Regions from separate parts of the Brachybacterium sp. sponge genome, predicted to be linked through region 1. Evidence: riboswitches for the same ligand, from Rfam matches in the RefSeq annotation. Region 1 holds a riboswitch; each other region holds the start of a gene.
The links. Region 1 has a riboswitch for thiamine pyrophosphate ahead of thiC (phosphomethylpyrimidine synthase ThiC). Riboswitches for the same ligand answer to the same signal wherever they lie in the genome.
Positions count from the first base shown of each region.

Region 2: it holds a riboswitch for thiamine pyrophosphate, as region 1 does, so the genes downstream of both, A4A78_RS11835 (ECF transporter S component) here and thiC (phosphomethylpyrimidine synthase ThiC) in region 1, are expected to answer to the same signal.
Region 3: it holds a riboswitch for thiamine pyrophosphate, as region 1 does, so the genes downstream of both, A4A78_RS05210 (bifunctional hydroxymethylpyrimidine kinase/phosphomethylpyrimidine kinase) here and thiC (phosphomethylpyrimidine synthase ThiC) in region 1, are expected to answer to the same signal.

Region 1 is NZ_LRMP01000002.1:9,646-15,439, reverse strand. It holds gene A4A78_RS08155 (RNA polymerase sigma factor) at 1-246, shown strand, start outside; gene A4A78_RS08150 (serine/threonine-protein kinase) at 243-1,595, shown strand; gene A4A78_RS08145 (hypothetical protein) at 1,710-2,396, shown strand; gene A4A78_RS08140 (OmpA family protein) at 2,399-3,115, shown strand; TPP riboswitch at 3,266-3,380, shown strand; gene thiC (phosphomethylpyrimidine synthase ThiC) at 3,378-5,117, shown strand; gene A4A78_RS08130 (sulfurtransferase TusA family protein) at 5,288-5,518, opposite strand; gene A4A78_RS08125 (YeeE/YedE family protein) at 5,590-5,794, opposite strand, start outside.
Region 2 is NZ_LRMP01000002.1:862,779-868,572, reverse strand. It holds gene A4A78_RS11845 (M13 family metallopeptidase) at 1-1,992, shown strand, start outside; gene A4A78_RS11840 (hypothetical protein) at 1,989-2,555, shown strand; TPP riboswitch at 2,587-2,692, shown strand; gene A4A78_RS11835 (ECF transporter S component) at 2,740-3,321, shown strand; gene A4A78_RS11830 (ATP-binding cassette domain-containing protein) at 3,348-5,405, shown strand; gene A4A78_RS11825 (ankyrin repeat domain-containing protein) at 5,418-5,794, shown strand, end outside.
Region 3 is NZ_LRMP01000001.1:1,195,031-1,200,824, reverse strand. It holds gene A4A78_RS05230 (exonuclease SbcCD subunit D) at 1-943, opposite strand, end outside; gene A4A78_RS18085 (hypothetical protein) at 995-1,267, opposite strand; gene A4A78_RS05215 (hypothetical protein) at 1,568-2,728, opposite strand; TPP riboswitch at 3,038-3,130, shown strand; gene A4A78_RS05210 (bifunctional hydroxymethylpyrimidine kinase/phosphomethylpyrimidine kinase) at 3,121-4,836, shown strand; gene A4A78_RS05205 (MFS transporter) at 4,833-5,794, shown strand, end outside.

The DNA.
Region 1 (5,794 bases):
CGGTCCGCCGAGCGGATGAGCTCGATGACCGCCGAGCGCGTCAGCGTGCGGCAGGTGCTCGCGGATCTCCCGGACCTCTACCGCGTCCCCCTCGAGCTGCGTGACCTCGAGCAGCTGCCGTACGCGCAGATCGCCGCGAAGCTGGACCGCGCCGAGGGCACCGTGAAGTCGCAGGTCAGCCGCGGCCGGGCGATGCTCGCCGGTCGGCTGGGCGCGGGCGATCCCGTGCCCGGGGCTCCCGCGTGACGGCGCTCGGCGAGCGCTACCGCCTGGGCGGGGTGATCGGCGCGGGCTCCTTCGCGACGGTGCATCGTGCGCGGGACGAGCGGCTCGACGCGGATGTCGCGGTGAAGGTGCTCGCGGAGAACCACAGCCTGAACCCGGAGATCCGCGAGCGTTTCATCGCCGAGGGCCGCAGCCTGCGCCGCGTCGGCGGGCGCCACCTCGTCTCCGTCCACGACATCGACCAGAACGAGCGCCAGCAGCCCTATCTGGTGCTCGAGCTCGCCGACCGCGGCTCCCTGCGCCGCCGCGTCGAGGAGCTGCGCGCGGGCGGCTGGCGCGCCGCCGGCGCCGACGTCCTCGCCGTGGCGAGGCCCCTCGCCGCGGCGGTCGCCGCCGTGCACCGCGCCCAGCTGGTCCACCGCGATCTCAGCCCCGGGAACCTGCTGCTGACCAGCACCAGCGGTGAGGCGGCGCGCGCCGTTGGCATCGAGTCCTCACCGTCGGCCGTGGTGCGCGCCGACGAGCGGCTCCTCGTCGCCGACCTCGGGATGTGCAAGGACCTCGCCCGCAGCTCCGGCCTGACCGTCGCGGCGGGCACCGACGGGTTCCGCCCGCCAGAGCAGTCCCGCACCGGCACCGTCGACATCCGCGCCGACATCTGGGCGATGTCCGCGCTGCTGCGCTGGCTGATCGACGACGCCGAGATGCCGCAGGCGCTCCAGGACGTCCTCAACCGGGGCCTCTCCGAGGATCCCGCCGCACGCCAGGCCGAGGCGACGGAGTGGCTCGCCGAGATCGAGGAGGCGCTCGCCCTTCCCCCGCCCGCTCGTCCGACGGGCGGCGCCGACCCCGAGACGGTCGGCGCCTCGGCCGCGAACGGCACTGCGGGAGCTGTCGACGGTGCGCCGGGGGCCGACGGCGATGCGGGCGCCCGCCCCAGCGCGGCCGACAGGACCACCGCGCACACGACGACCTCGCAGTCCGCGGAGGGTTCAGACGCTGACGTCCCCGCCGCAAGCCCGCGCCGCCGCGCCCTCCTCGTCGCGCTGCCGGCGCTCGCGCTCGGCGTCGGCCTCGGGGCCGGGGCGCTGCTGGGACTGGACGCGTCCGCCCCGTCTGCCGCCGGTTCGTCCTCCCTCGAGATCGCCGGACCCGAGGAGATCCGCGTGGGCGAGCAGGCGGTGTTCACCGCCGAGATGGCGGGCGTGGACTCGTGGGTGTGGACGCTGCCCACGGGCGAGCACCTCGTCGACGCCCAGCAGGCGACGCTGACCGCCTCGGGACCGGGGCGCGCCGAGCTGGTGCTGCGCGCCCGCACCGCGAAGGGCCAGGAGCTGGAGGCACGGCGCGTGGTGAGGGTCCACGCGTGACCGCTCGAGGAATTGGCCCAGATCCGATGCAACCGATCCGCTCCGGCCGACGACATACATCGTGAGAGAACATCCCCGGCGGCCGCGCAGCCGCCCGAGAGAAGGAGTCCGACCATGACCGCTCACCGCATCCGTCTCACCACCCGGCGCGGGGCCCTGCTGGCCCTCGCCTCGCTCGGCGCGCTGTCGCTCGCGGCCTGCACCACCGGCGGCGACGCCGAGTTCGAGGAGTCCGGTGGGAACGAGGCCGGCGACGGCGGCTCCGACAGCGACTCCGGCGACCAGGAGCAGCCGGCCGCGTCCGACGGCGGCGGGGAGGAGGGCTCCGCGGGCGGTGCGGACGATGCGCAGGCAGCCTCTTCCGTCGACCCGGCCGACGCGATCGCCACGCTCGAGTACCCCATCGCATCCGACGAGGCGGAGGGGACGATGACCGTGGGCCTGCACCACCTGCGCCGGCGCGGCGAGACCCTCGAGCTGCTGCTCACCTTCACCCCGGAGTTCACCGAGCCCGGCGCCTTCACGCTCTTCGACCTGCACGGCGACAACCACTCCGTGGTGGCGCCGGCCCTCGTGGACCGTGCGAACCTCACCCGCTACGACATCCTGAACACCAGCAAGAGCTACGACAGCCCGGCGATGTGGAACAGCACGCAGAACGTGATCGAGCTCTCCTCCGGCGACACCCAGGCGTACTGGGCGAACTTCGCCGCCCCGATCGACGACATCACCGCGATCGACGTCGTGATGGGCGCGGGCCCCTCCTTCGAGGACGTGCAGATCGAGGCCGAGGAGGGATGAGGATGCTCCGCACGACTCCGCAGCCCGAGGCGACGCACCTCTCTCCCGCCGACCCGTCGCCCCGTCGCGCCGAGCCGCCCCGACACGGCGCCCCGCGCCCTACGGCCGAGCCGTCGGCGGCCCGGGCCGCCCGCCGACGGGCCACGGCCGCCGCCTCGCTCGCGGCATCCGCCCTGCTGCTGGCCCTCGGCGCGCCCGCGGCCTTCGCCGAGGGCGAGACGAAGGGCCCGCCCGAGCAGCCCTTCGAGATCACCGACGAGATCCTCCAGCGCTCGATCACGGTCTACGACCCGGCACGCTCGATCACCGAGTGCGAACCCGCCCGCTCGATCACGGAGCTCGGCGGCAGCGAGCCCGCCGAGGACGAGGTGATCGTGCTCGAGGCCGACATCCTCTTCCCCTCCAACGCCTGGGACCTCTCCGTCGGGGCCGCCGCCCGCATCGTCGAGCTCGCCGCCGAAATCCCCGAGGGCACGACCGTGCAGGTGGGCGGGCACACCGACTCTCTGCCCGTGGACCGCTCGCAGTATGACTTCGACAACCAGCAGCTCTCGGAGAACCGCGCCCAGGCGGTCGCCGACGCGCTCGCGGCGGAGCGCCCCGATCTCACCCTCGAGGTCACCGGGCACGGCGATGCGAAGCCGTCCGCCGCAGGAGGCGGAGGGGACGACGCCGGCAATGCGGCGGACCGCCGCGTCGAGCTGCGCTACGGGGACTGACCAGGCCCCACCCTTCAGGACGAGCGGCCGACGGGCCCTGGCGCGGACCTCTACGCGGCAGGGCCCGTCGGCCGTGGCGGTCCGGCGCCCCTCGCGGACGCCGCGGACGTGCACGCCGCGGACGCGACCGCATGCGTCTGCTACGGTCGTCGCCGATCCCTCGGGTGCCCGTCGCAACGGGCTGAGATCGAACTGTCGCGGTTCGAGCACCGACCGAACCTGCCCCGGGTCATGCCGGCGAAGGAAGAAGGAGAGCGACTGCATGTCCGCACGCCCTGAGAACTACCCCACCCACAGCCTCGGCCACCTGGAGGACCCCGCGCACGGCCTGCGGGTGCCCGTCACCCGCATCGCCCAGGACCCCTCCCCCGCCGGGACGGCCAACCCGCCGCTGGACGTGTACCGCACCGCCGGTCCCGGCTGCGTCCCGGAGGAGGGCCTGCCGCCGCTGCGCGAGGAGTGGATCCGGCGCCGCGGCGACGTCGAGGAGTACGCGGGCCGGGACCGCGATCTGTCCGACGACGGGCGCGGTGCGGTGCGCCGCGGCGAGGCCAGCGCCGAGTGGCGCGGCGAGAGCCGGCCCCCGCTGCGCTCCCTCCCGGGCCGGTGCGTCACCCAGATGCACTACGCCCGTCGCGGCGAGATCACCCCGGAGATGCGCTATGTCGCGCTGCGGGAGGGCCGCGACGTGGAGCTGGTGCGCAGCGAGGTCGCGGCGGGTCGCGCGGTCATCCCCGCGAACGTGAACCATCCCGAGGCGGAGCCGATGATCATCGGCCGCAGCTTCCTGGTGAAGGTCAACGCGAACATCGGCAACTCGGCGGTGACCTCCTCGATCGCCGAGGAGGTCTCCAAGCTCGAGTGGGCCACCCGCTGGGGCGCCGACACCGTCATGGACCTCTCCACCGGGGACGACATCCACACCACCCGCGAGTGGATCCTGCGCAACTCCCCGGTGCCCATCGGGACCGTCCCCATCTACCAGGCGCTGGAGAAGGTGAACGGGGACGCGAACGCGCTGACCTGGGAGATCTTCCGGGACACCGTGATCGAGCAGAGCGAGCAGGGCGTGGACTACATGACGATCCACGCCGGGGTGCTGCTGCGCTACGTGCCGCTGACCGCGAACCGGGTCACGGGGATCGTCTCGCGCGGCGGCTCCATCCTGGCCGGCTGGTGCCTGGCCCGGCACCGGGAGAACTTCCTCTACGAGCACTTCGACGAGCTGTGCGAGATCTTCGCCCGCTACGACGTCTCCTTCTCCCTCGGCGACGGACTGCGGCCCGGCTGCCTCGCCGACGCGAACGACGCCGCGCAGTTCGCCGAGCTCGACACCCTCGCCGAGCTGACCCGTCGGGCGTGGGAGCACGACGTGCAGGTGATGGTCGAGGGCCCGGGGCACGTGCCGCTGCACCTGGTGCGCGAGAACGTGGAGCGCCAGCAGGAGCTGTGCGACGGCGCGCCGTTCTACACCCTCGGCCCGCTGGTCACCGACGTGGCGCCGGCCTACGACCACATCACCTCCGCCATCGGCGCGACGGAGATCGCCCGCTACGGCACCGCGATGCTCTGCTACGTCACGCCGAAGGAGCACCTCGGGCTCCCGGACCGCGACGACGTGAAGACCGGGGTGATCACGTACAAGATCGCCGCGCACGCGGCCGATGTCGCCAAAGGGCATCCCGGTGCCCGCGAGCGCGACGACGCCCTGTCGAAGGCCCGCTTCGAGTTCCGCTGGCGGGACCAGTTCGGGCTCTCGCTGGATCCGCAGCTGGCCGAGGAGTACCACGACGAGACCCTGCCGGCCGAGCCCGCGAAGACCGCGCACTTCTGCTCCATGTGCGGGCCGAAGTTCTGCTCGATGAGGATCTCGCAGGACATCCGCGACACCTACGGCGACGCCGCCTCCCAGGAGCGGATCGCCCAGGAGGGCATGGCCGAGAAGTCGCGGGAGTTCCGCGAGCGGGGCGGCACCGTGTACCTGCCGACGCCGCGGTTCTGATCCCTGCCGACACGGCGGTCCTGATCCCCGTCGGTCCGTGGAGCGCGCCGCGGCGTTCGCGGGCCCCGAGGGCCGGGGGCGGGGGCGCGCACAGGCGCCGACGCACCCGGCCGTCGGCCGGTCATCGATCCGGAGCCGGTCGGCTTCGGCCCGGGGCTGGCCGGGTCGGGTCAGGCGCCCTTGCGGACCGTGATCGTCCAGCCGGCCTCGCCGGTGCGGTCGAAGGCGACGACCTCGTGACCGTCCGTCGCCGCCCACTGGGGCAGGGAGTCGGTGGCCTGGGTGCAGTCGAAGTCGATGATCAGGTCATCGCCCGTGCTCAGCTGCTGCATCGCGTTCTTCGCGTCGATCAGCGGGAACGGGCAGACGGAGCCGTTGGTCTGGAGGGTGTAGGCGGCCATGGGAGCGGTCCTTCCGAAGGAGGGTCGGGGCAAATTCTGGGTGCTGTTCGGTGAGCTGGTGAGCGGGGCGGTCAGGAGGCGGGGGTGAGCACCGGGGCGGGGCGGTTGGCCTCGGCGGCGCGCTGCGGGCGCTGCAAGAAGAACCAGGCCGCGCCCCAGGTGCCGAGCATGATCGCGACCAGCGAGACCCAGCCCTGGTAGCTGAACAGGCTGGTCTCCACCAGGGAGTTGCCGATGGTGCAGCCGCCGGCGAGCGCAGCGCCGACGCCCATCGCG
Region 2 (5,794 bases), 850 kb from region 1:
CTCGAGCAGGTCGACGCCGCCGCCCGCCCCCAGGACGACCTCTTCGGCCACGTCAACGGCCGCTGGCTCGCCGAGCACGTGATGCCCGCCGACCGGTCCAGCGACGGCGCCTTCCACGCGCTGCGCGACCTGTCCGAGGAGCGGGTGCGGGAGATCGTCGAGGAGGCGGCCGACGACGTCGCGCGCACCGCGGACGAGGCGGGGAGCCTGCCGGTCCCGACCACCGACCACGCCCGGATCGGCACGCTGTACCGCATGTTCATGGACACCGAGGCGATCGAGGCCGCGGGCCTGTCCGGCCTCGCCGACCTGCTCGACGAGATCGGGGCGACCCGGGACCTCGAGGGCCTCGTGCGCCGGATGGCGGCGCCCGACTCGGGGGCCTCGGCGGTGCTCGCCTACGTGTGGACCGACGACCACGACTCCTCCCAGTACCAGGTCAAGATCCATCAGGGAGGCCTCGGCCTGCCCGACGAGTCCTACTACCGCGAGGAGCACCACGCCGAGACCCGCGAGGCCTATGCCGCGCACCTGGCGAACCTCGCCCGCCTCGCCGAGCTGCCCGGCCGTGCGGGGCTCGCCGCCGGCGGCCCCGAGGAGCTCGCCCGCGCCGTGCTCGACTTCGAGACCCGCCTCGCCGCCTGCCACGTCGACGTGGTCCGCCTGCGCGACCGGGAGAAGTCCGACAACCCCATGGACGCCGCGCAGCGCCGCGAGCTCGCCCCCGCCTTCCCCTGGGACGCGTACATCGAGGGCACCGGCGCGCCGGCCGCGGCCTTCGACGTGGTCTCCGTCGGCCAGCCCGAGTTCGTCTCCGCCGCCGCGGAGCTGCTGGCCGGGGAGGACCTCGCCGTGCTGCGCACGTGGCTCGCGATGCACACCGTCTCCTCCTACGCCCCCTATCTCCCCGCCGCGCTGGTCGAGGAGGACTTCGACTTCTCCGGCCGCGTCCTGTCCGGTGCGGAGGAGCTGAAGGAGCGGTGGAAGCGGGGCGTGGCCCTGGTCGAGGGCGCGGTCGGCTTCGCCGTCGGCCGCGAGTACGTCGCCCGCCACTTCCCCGCCGCCCACAAGGAGCGCATGACCGCGCTGGTCGACGCCCTGATGGACGCCTACCGCGACTCGATCAGCTCGTTGGACTGGATGACCCCGGCCACCCGCGAGAAGGCGCTCGCGAAGCTCGAGAGGTTCACCCCGAAGATCGGGTATCCCTCGACGTGGCGCGACTACGACGGCCTCGAGCTCGTCCCCGGCGACCTCGTCGCGACCGTCCGCGCCTCCCGCCGCTTCGAGGCGGACTTCGAGTTCTCGAAGGTCGGCGGGCCGATGGACGAGACCGAGTGGCACATGACCCCGCAGACGGTCAACGCCTACTACAACCCCGGCCGGAACGAGATCGTCTTCCCCGCCGCGATCCTCGAGCCCCCGTTCTTCGACGCGGAAGCCGACGACGCCGTGAACTTCGGCGGGATCGGCGCGGTGATCGGCCACGAGGTCGGCCACGGCTTCGACGACCAGGGCTCGAAGTACGACGGGGACGGCAACCTCGTCTCCTGGTGGACGGCGGAGGACCGCGAGGCCTTCGACGCCCGCGCCGCCCGTCTCATCGCGCAGTACTCGGAGCTCTCCCCGCGCGAGCTCGACGACTCCCACCGAGTCAACGGCGCCCTCACCATCGGCGAGAACATCGGCGACCTCGGCGGGCTCTCCATCGCAGTCAAGGCCTATCTCGCCAGCCGCTCCGAGGAGGAGGCCGCGGCCGAGCTCGACGGGCTCACCGGCCTGCAGCGCGTGTTCTGGTCCTGGGCGACCGTGTGGCGGGGCCGGAACCGGCCCCAGGAGGCGATCCGCCGCCTGGCCGTGGACCCGCATGCGCCGATGGAGTTCCGCTGCAACACGGTCGCCGGGCACATCGACGAGTTCCACGAGGCCTTCGACGTGCGCGAGGGCGACGGCATGTACCGCGCCCCCGAGGAGCGGGTGAGCATCTGGTGAGGCCCGATCCGCCCTTCCACGTCGGGCGGACGGTGCCCTCGTCCGTGGGCTGGACCCGCGTCGTCGTCACCGTGGTGGCGGGCCTGATCGTGTCGGGCCTGCTGCTGCAGCGCGGCTCGGCGCCGGGCGCGATCGCGGTGCTCGCCGCCTTCGCGCTGCTGGCGCTGTGGACGTGGATGGGCCAGGCCACCCGCTTCGTGGTCGACGGGAACGGGGTCACCGTGAGCCTCGGAGGCTTCCTCCCCCGCCGGGTCTGGCCGATCGAGGACTTCCGCACCGTGCAGCTGCGCGATATCCCCACCGGCACCGTGGGCGTCGCCCTCGGCGGCTACGGCTGGCGGCGCGGGAGGGCGATGACCCCGAAGCCCGAGGAGCTCACCCCCGTCGGCCGGCGGAAGATCTTCACCCTCGCCGAACAGCAGCGTCCCTACCGGATGCTGGTCACCCGGCCGGGCACGAGCGTGGAGATCATCGGGACGAAGGACACCTGCTACATCCTCTCCCCCGTCGACCCCGAGGCGGCCGCCGATGCGATCGACCAGGCCATCCGTGCCCGCCGCTGAGCGTGCTCCTGGGCTAGACTGTCTGCTCGTCATCCACTGACAGGGGAGCACCGTCCGGTGCTGAGAGTGCGCCGACGGCGCAGACCCTCGAACCTGATCCGGCTCGCACCGGCGTAGGGAGTCGGGATTTCCGTGGAGCACCGCCGGTGCTCCGCGCCCCTTCCAGGACCTGGGAGGAGACGTGATGACCCGTTATCGCACCGTCGATCTGCTGGTGACCGTGCTGATCGGGGCGGCCTTCGGGGTCGCCTTCCTCGGCTACGGCCAGCTCTACACCCTGATCGGCCCGCTGACCGCGGCGTTCAAGCCGGCCGAGGGGCTGCTGGCGGGGATCTGGTTCCTGCCGGCCGTGCTCGCCGCGCTGCTGGTGCGCAAGCCCGGCGCCGCCCTGCTCGCGGAGATGGTCGCCGCCGTGCTCTCGATGCTGCTGGGCAGTCAGTGGGGCTGGGGCACCGCCGTGTCCGGTCTCATGCAGGGCGGTGGGGTCGAGCTCGCCTTCCTGCTCACCCGCTACCGGCGCTTCACCCTGCCCGTGGCGGTGCTCGGCGGCGTGCTCTCTGCCTTGCTCGAATGGGGATGGGAGAAGGTCGCCTACTACCAGGAAATGAGCTGGGCCTTCTCCGGCACGATGCTCGCCTTCTTCCTGCTCTCGGGGGCGCTGCTGTGCGGGGTGCTGGGCTGGGCGGCGAGCCGGGCGCTGATCGCGACCGGCGCGGTGGACTCCCTGGCCTCCGGCCGGGAGGCGGCCCGCGCGGTGGAGGCCTGAGCACCGGGACCGTCCCGGCGGCGTCCGTGCACGTCGACGGGCTGCGCTGGCGGCCGCTCAGCCGGCGCGAGCCGACCATCGAGGGGCTCGACCTCGAGATCCCGCCCGGGCAGCGAGTGCTGCTGGCCGGGGCGAGCGGCAGTGGGAAGTCGACCGTGCTGCGGGCGCTGGCCGGGCTGCTGGACCCCGAGGACGGGGACGGCGAGGGGCTCGTCCCCGCGCCCAGCCGGCCCGGGGAGCGGGGCCTGCTGCTGCAGAACCCGGTGCACGCTCTGGTCGGCGCGACCGTCGCCCGCGACGCCGCCTTCGGACCGGAGAACGCGGGACTGCCCCGGCCGGAGCTCACCGAGCGCGCCGCCCGGGCGCTCGAGGCGGCGCGCGTCGACCTCGACCCTGAGCGGGCGCCGCTGGACGCCTCGGGCGGCCAGCAGCAGCGGATCGCGCTGGCCGGCGCACTGGCCCTGCGCCCCGACCTGCTGCTCCTGGACGAGCCGACCTCCATGCTCGATGCCCCGACGGCCGAGCAGGTGCGAGAGGCGATCCTGACGGTCGCGGGCGGCCGCACCCTCGTCGTCGCCGAGCACCGGTTCGGGCCCTGGCTGCCGCACGTGGACCGGCTGATCGTGCTCGGCCCTCGCGCCCGGGTGCTCGCCGACGGAGCACCGGGCGAGCTGCTCTCCCGGCAGCGGGAGGTGCTGGTCGCAGCGGGGGTGCTCGAGGACGGGACGGCCGGCGAGGAGGCGCGCGGCTCGGCCGAACCCGGCGAGACCGTCGCCGCGCTGCGCGGCGTCACCGTGCCCGCCCGGGGGCTCACCGCGCCGCAGGACCTCGCGCTGCGCTCCGGGCGGCTGACCGCGCTGACCGGCCCGTCCGGTGCGGGCAAGACCTCCCTGCTGCGCGTCCTCGTCGGCGCGACGGAGCCGGGCGCGGGCGCCGTGTCCCGCCCCGAGCCCTCCCAAATCGCCCTCGTCCCCCAGGACCCCGAGCACTCCTTCGTCGCGACGACCGTGCGGGAGGAGGTCCTCGCCTCCCCCTGGGCCACGGACGAGGCCCTCGCGGACGAGCTTCTTCAGCGGGCGGGCCTCGCCCCGCTCGCCGGCGCCCACCCCCACCGCCTCTCCGGCGGCGAACAGCGCCGTCTCGCGATCGTCGCGGCCCTCGCCCAGCGCCCCGGCCTGCTCGTGCTCGACGAGCCGACCGTGGGCCTGGACGCCCGGCGGCGCCGCGAGGTGCTGGAGCTGCTGCGCGAGGCGAGGGCCCGCGGCACGGCGGTGCTCGTCGCGAGCCACGACGAGCTCCTCGTCGACGCGGCCGACGCGCGCCACGACCTGCCCTCCCCGGCGCCGGGCGCGGTGCCCACGCCCTCGCCCCGCCGGGTCCCGGCCGACGCGCTGAACCCGCTGACGCTGAGCCTGATCGGGATCCTCGCCGCGATCGGCTCCTTCGCCGTGCAGAGCTGGCAGGGCGGGCTGCTCGCCCTCGCCCCGACCGTGCTGCTCGCCCCGCTGGCGGTGCGGAGCCTGCGCGGCGCGGCCCTGCGCCTGCTCCCGATCCTGCTCTCTGCGGCGGGGCTCGCCTGGACCACGGCGCTGCTGGGCGAGGCGCCGGCGCTGTCCGGAGAGGCATGGCTCGTCGGCCTGAAGGAGGCCGCGCGGATCACCGCCTTCGTCGCCCCCGGGGTGCTGGCCCTCGCCTCCGTGCGCCCCACCCCGCTCGGGGACGCGCTCGGCCAGCGCCTGCACCTGCCTGGACGGCCCGTCGCCGCCTCCGTGATCGCGCTGGTGCGGGTGGGGCATCTGGGCCGGCAGTGGGCGGCGATCCTCGAGGCCCGCACTCGCCGCGGTCTCGGCGGTCCCCGCTCCCCCCGGGTGCTCGCGGGTGCCACCCTCGCCCTGCTCGTGGACACGCTGCGCGGCGCCGAGCAGCAGGCCCTGGCGATGGACTCCCGCGGCTTCGCGACCGCGACGCACCGCACCTGGGCGGCGCCGAGCCCCGTCGGACCCGCGGACCTGCTGGGGGTCGTGATCGCGGCGGGACTGCTGGTGTGGCCGCTGATCGCCGAGCTGCTCGTCGGCCCCGCGTAATACGCTGGGGCGATGACCGACGACTCCCTGGATCCCGAGCTCATCGAGCTCGCCAACACCCTGCTCGACGCCGCCCGGAAGGGCGACGCCGAGACCGTGCGCGCTTTCCTCGACAACGGCGCGCCGGCGAACCTGCGCGACGCCTCCGGGAACTCCCCGCTCATGCTCGCCGCTTATCACGGGCACGCCGCGCTGGTGAGCGAGCTCGCCGCCCGCGGCGCCGACGTGGACCTGCTCAACGACCGCGGCCAGTCCCCGCTCGCGGGCGCCGCCTTCAAGGGCTTCACCGAGGTGGCGAGGGCGCTGCTCGAGGCCGGGGCGGACCCGGACCTCGGCGAGCCGAGCGGCCTGGCGACGGCGCGCTACTTCGAGCGGGCCGAGATCGTGGA
Region 3 (5,794 bases), on a different contig from region 1:
GGCGGGCGGGGTCGGTGACGACGGCCTTCAGCCAGTCCCCGGCGTGCTCGTCACGGCGGGCGAGGATCTCCTCGAGGGTGCCGCGCAGCTCGGTGAGGCGGCGCGGGACGGGGGTCTCGATGCGGCGCACGGCGACCTCGGCCCGCTCCCCGTCGGGCCCGGGGGCGCCGAGCTCGACGAGGAGCACGGACTTGCGGTGGCTGCGCTCGGAGAAGGAGAAGGCGAGTGGGGAGCCGGAGTACCAGGCGGGGGCGCCGACGCTGCGGGTGAGGTCCTGGCAGCCGTGGAGGTGGCCGAGGGCGAGGTAGTCGATGCCGCCGAGCACCCCGGCGGGGACGGAGTCGACGCCGCCGACGGAGAGGTCGCGCTCGGAATCGCTGGCCTCGCCGCCGGTGACGAAGGTGTGGGCGAGGACGACGGTGCGTGCGTCGGGCCGGGCCGCGGCGCGCTCGCGCACCCGGTCGAGGGCCGCGAGGGTGACGGCCTCGTGGCTGCGGGGCAGCGGCTCCTCGCCCTCGCCGGCGAGCTCGGTGCGGGCGCGGTCCGGCTCGAGATAGGGCAGGCCGAAGAACAGCACCTCGCCGTGCTCGTCCTCGACGGAGACGGGGTGCTCGATCCCGGGCAGGTCGGTGAGCAGGTGGATGCCGGCGCGCATCAGGGAGCGGCCGAAGCCGAGCCGCTCCGGGGAGTCGTGGTTCCCGCTGGTCAGCACCACGGTCGCGCCGGTGTCGGCGAGGCGGGCGAGGGCCCGGTCCAGGAGGGTCACGCTGCTCACCGCGGGCACGGCGCGGTCGTAGACGTCGCCGGGGATCACCACGACGTCCACCCCCTCGGCCTCGACGAGGTCGACGAGCCAGTCGAGGAAGGCAGCCTGGTGCTCGTGCAGGTCGACCTTGTGCAGGGTGCGGCCCAGGTGCCAGTCCGAGGTGTGCAGGATCTTCATGTCATCGAGCCTAGGGGCGGGGTGCGACGGACGAGGGACGGGCGCGCGGCATCAGAAGGGCGGCGGACCGTAGTCGCCCCATCCCTCGGGCGGGGGCTCCGGGAGCTGGGCACGGGGCGGCGGAGTCTCGCCGCGCGAGGACGTCGCCGTCGGCGGGGGTCCGGGCGGCACCTGCGTCTGCAGGGTCGGCTCCTCGGCCACCGGCGTGGTGAGCACACGCCGGTCAGCGGGATGCCCCGGCGGACTGTTCGGGCTGGTCGCGGGGCTGCCGGCGTGGGTGCCGCGCAGGAATCCGGTCCAGGCGGCGGTGAGCAGCTCGACCATCTCGAGGCTGGCGTGGTCGAGGTCGTTGAGGACGGTGACGGCGTCGCCGTGGCGGCCGACGGTCCAGCGGGTGCGACCGGGCCTGCCTGCCTGCGCGGGGAGCCGGGTGGGGTCCAGCAGGCCGTTCGTCTTGTCGAGGTGGTGCCGCCAGCACAGGAGGTGCAGGTTCTCGACCTCGGTGGCGCCGCCCTCGCCCGGGGTGCCGCGCAGGCACTCCTCGATGTGGTCGCACTCGGAGGCCCAGGAGGTGGGGCGCGTGCAGCCGGGGACGGCGCACTGCCCGTTGCGGAGCCGGAGGTGCTAGAGCATCGCGGGGGTGGGGGTGACGCGGTCGGCCGGGAGCGGGAGGAAGGCGCCGCTGCTCGCGCTGGTGAGGACGCGGTGCCAGACGGTGCAGCTGCCGGCAAGGGAGCGCGCCATCGAGGGCGGCAGCGGGGTGACGCCGTCGAGCATGCCGGGCTGGTCGGAGGCGCCGAGCAGGGTCAGCACGGGCACGGTGACGTTGAGGCGGAACCGCTCGGCGGGGACGGCGACCCCGTCGACGTCGAGTTCGGCGGCGTCGATCAGGGCGTAGCGCAGCCGGGTCAGCGGGAGGGCCCGGCCGGTCTCGCGGACGACGCCGTCGGGGTCGTGCGGGACGGGCGTACCGTCGCGGAGCGCCGCCCGCTGCGCCGCCTGGACGGCGCGGGCGGACTCGTCGATCGACTTCCACCGAGCGAGGATCTCGGGGATCGGACCCGTGATCCTCAGGGTCCCGGTGCCGGCCTCGGCGCCGGGCAGCAGCTCGACGGTGCGCTCGAGCGCGGCGACCGGATCGGGACGGCTCTCGCGCTCGGCGAGATGCTCGACGAGGGCGCGCAGGAGCGTGAAGAAACGTTCCGGGCTGATATCCGTGGACCATGTCGAGATCACGGCATCGAGATCCCTCCTGGAGGATTCGGAGAGCTTCTGCGAGGTCTTCAGCATCTTCTGGAACCAGGCCGACGGCATGCTTCCGGATTCGAGGTTCTCGAGGGTGCGCGGGAAATGATGCACGGCCTGGTACGCGTCACGCAGTCTCCAGCTCGCGGCGCTGCGAGTGACCCGGAGGCCGAGCGCGGCGCGGAGAGTCTCGACCTCGTCGAGCTCGCAGGCATCCTCGTACTCGCCCTCGACCTCGTGCAGGGCTGCGAGGGCGCGGTACTGCGCAGCGAGCGCGAGGGCGGTGGCGCGCTCCGCGTCCCAGACGCGCTGCGCGGCCTCGCTCAGAGCGGGGTCGTCGGCGCAGCCGCCGAGTTCAGGCAGCGCATCGCGAGTGCGCGCCTGACGCGCGGTGACGCGGTGGAGACGAGCAGGCAGCGACGCGATCAGGGCATCGACGGCATGGTCGGAGGTGGCAGCCGCGGCCTCGGGACGCCCAGCATCGCGTGCGTCGTCGGCGATCTCATCGCCCGACGAATGCTCCGGCTGCGTGATGCTCATCGGCCCCTCCTCCCCGTCCGCGTCGGCGATGCGTCGATGCACCGCCCCTTTCGATCCGACCCCTTCACACTAGGGGCCGGAACCGACAGAAGGAAGGTTCGAGAAGAATATGTGGATAACTTTCTGATCGAGTGGCGCATTTCGACCGCTATGCAGCTCTCGATCCACACCTTTCCTCCACAGTCCCACTTTTTCCACAATGTCATCCACCGGTTTTCGGAGGATTCGCTTCGTCTGTCGGACCCTTGCTGCAGGAGGCATCGACTCCAGACGCCCAGGCCCCTCCCCCGTCGCTTGGCCTACACTCGGCCGCTGGACACGGGGTGCGCCCGAGGCGCTGAGATCACACCCGTGGAACCTGATCTAGTTCGTACTAGCGAAGGGATGTCCGCATGAGCTCGGATCCTTGCACCCTCTTTCCCGCTGCCCTCCCCCGCGCCGCCGCGCCCGATCGGCCCGCTACCCGCCGGCCCGCACCCGACCGCCCCGCGCCGTCGGCCCCGCGCGTGCTCTCGATCGCGGGCACCGACCCGACGGGAGGTGCCGGCACCGCGGCGGACCTCAAATCGATCACCGCCGCGGGCGGCTTCGGCATGGCGGCGGTGACCGCGGTCGTCGCGCAGAACACCCACGGAGTGAGCGACATCCACGTCCCTCCCGCGCAGTTCCTCGCCGCGCAGCTCCGCGCGGTCTCCGACGACGTCGAGCTCGAGGCGGTCAAGACCGGCATGCTCGGCACCGCAGAGATCATCGAGGCCGCCCGGACCTGGCTCTCCGCGCACCCGCCGCGGGTGCTCGTGGTCGACCCGGTGATGGTCGCGACCAGCGGCGACAGGCTGCTGGAGCCCGAGGCGGAGCAGGCGATGATCCGCTTCTGCTCCCTCGCCACCGTGGTCACCCCGAACATCGACGAGCTCGCCGTCCTCACCGGCGAGCCCCGCGCGCACGACGAGGACGAGGCCCTCGCCCAGGCCGCCCGCTGGTCGGAGGCGACCGGCGTCGCGGTCGTCGTGAAGACCGGGCACCTCGACAGCCGCGAGGTCACCAACGCCTGGATCGCGGCCGACGGGACCCGTCACAGGGTGCACTCCACGCGGGTGGACACGACGAGCACGCACGGCACCGGCTGCTCCCTCGCGGCGGCGCTCGCGACCCGGCTCGGCGCCGGTGAGGACCCGGCCACGGCCCTCGCCTGGGTCACCGACTGGCTCCACGAGGCGATTCTGCACGGCGCAGAGCTGCAGGTCGGGAGCGGGAACGGTCCCGTCGACCACGCCCACCGGGCACGGCGGCTCGCGGCGGCGGGATCGGCCGCGCCGTGGGTCGCCGGCGGCGCGGTGCCGGACCGGTGGGAGCAGCCGGCCCAGCTCGCCGCCCGAGCGACGGCCGACGGCCCGACGGGTCCTGCCGCCTCGGTCCCGCCCGTCGGCCCGTGGACCGAGGCGCTGTGGGCGGCCGGGGCGCCGCTCGCCGGCGCGATCGAGGGCTCCGGCTTCGTGGCGGCGCTCGTGGACGGGAGCCTGCCCGAGGGGCAGTTCTCCTTCTATCTCGCGCAGGACGCTCACTACCTGCAGCGCTACTCCCGCGCCCTCGCGACCCTCGCCGCGACATCGGAGGACCCTGCCGCGCGGGAGTTCTGGTCGGACTCCTCCCGGCACTGCGTGGATACTGAGCTCGAGCTCCACCGCGGCTGGCTCGCGACCCGTCCTGACGCGGCGGAGGTGGCCGTCAGCCCGGTGACCAGTTCATACACCGACTTCCTGCTCGCCCGGGCGCTCGGGGACCCGACGGCCGTCGGAGCGGCCGCGGCGCTGCCCTGCTTCTGGCTGTACGCGCAGGTCGGGGCGAGCCTGCCCGAGGTACCGGACGAGCACCCCTACGCGGGGTGGCTCCTGACCTACCGCGACCCCACCTTCGTGGAGGGGGTGCGCGGGGCGCTCGGCGTCGTCGAGCGCGAGCTCGAGGCCGCTGATCCCGCCGTGCGGGCGGAGGCGGCGCGCGCCTTCCTCCTCGCCTGCCGCCACGAGCTGGAGTTCTTCGAGCAGGCACGGCGCGTGGCCCCCGCCGCCGTCGCCCCGAGCCCGGCCCTCGCGGGGGTGACCCGATGACCGCCGCCTCGATCGCCGCGACCGGCACCCGCGCCCTGCCGCCGGAGGGTCGGGCCGCGCTGCGCGCCGGCGTGGTCGGGAACTTCATCGACAACATCCATGTGTTCCTGCCGGTCACGGCGCTGGCCCCGGCGATGCTCGTGATCGCGGGCCCGTCGGCGACCGCGTCGGCGGCGGCGCTGATCATCGTCGCGATGCTGCTGGGCCGGCCGGTCGGCGGGGTGGTGTTCGGGCGGATCGCGGACCGCATGGGACGCACTCGCACCACTCGTCTCGCGATCGCGGGCACCGCGGCGTGCGCGCTCGCGATCGCGCTCGTCCCCACCCATCAGGTGCTCGGCCCGGGCACGGTCGCGCTGATCCTGGCGCTGCGCTTCCTCGGCGGCATCTTCGTGGCCGGTGAGTACTCGGCCGCGATCCCGCTGGCGATGGAGTGGTCGACACCGCGCCGACGCGGGCTGATGAGCGGGCTGATCCTCTCGATGGCGCCGTGGGCGCAGGCCACGATCGCCTTCGCCGTCGCGGCGCTGCTGGCGGCTCTCGGGCCGGAGCAGTACGCGGTCTGGGGCTGGCGGGCGCTGTTCGTCGCGGGCGCGGCGCTGTCGATCGGGATGATGCTCTACTACGGGCGGCACGTGGTCGATGCGCCGCAGGCCCGGCGAGCACCGGCGTCGGCCGCCCCGTCGGCCCCGCGCCCGGGCCTGCGCAGCCTGCTCACCGGACGGTGGGCGTCCGCGTTCTGGGCGGCGTTCGTGCTGATGACGGGGCTGTGGCTGCTCACCGACTCGACCGTGCTGCTGCTGACGGCGCGGCTGTCCACCGACTCGCCGATCGCCCCGGAGGCGGTGCCGCTGGTGATGGGCGCGGCCTCGATCGCGCAGGCGCTCGTGATGGCGCTCGCGGGGCACCTCTCGAGCCTCGTCGGGAGGCGGCGCCTGCTGGTGGTGTGGGGCGCCGT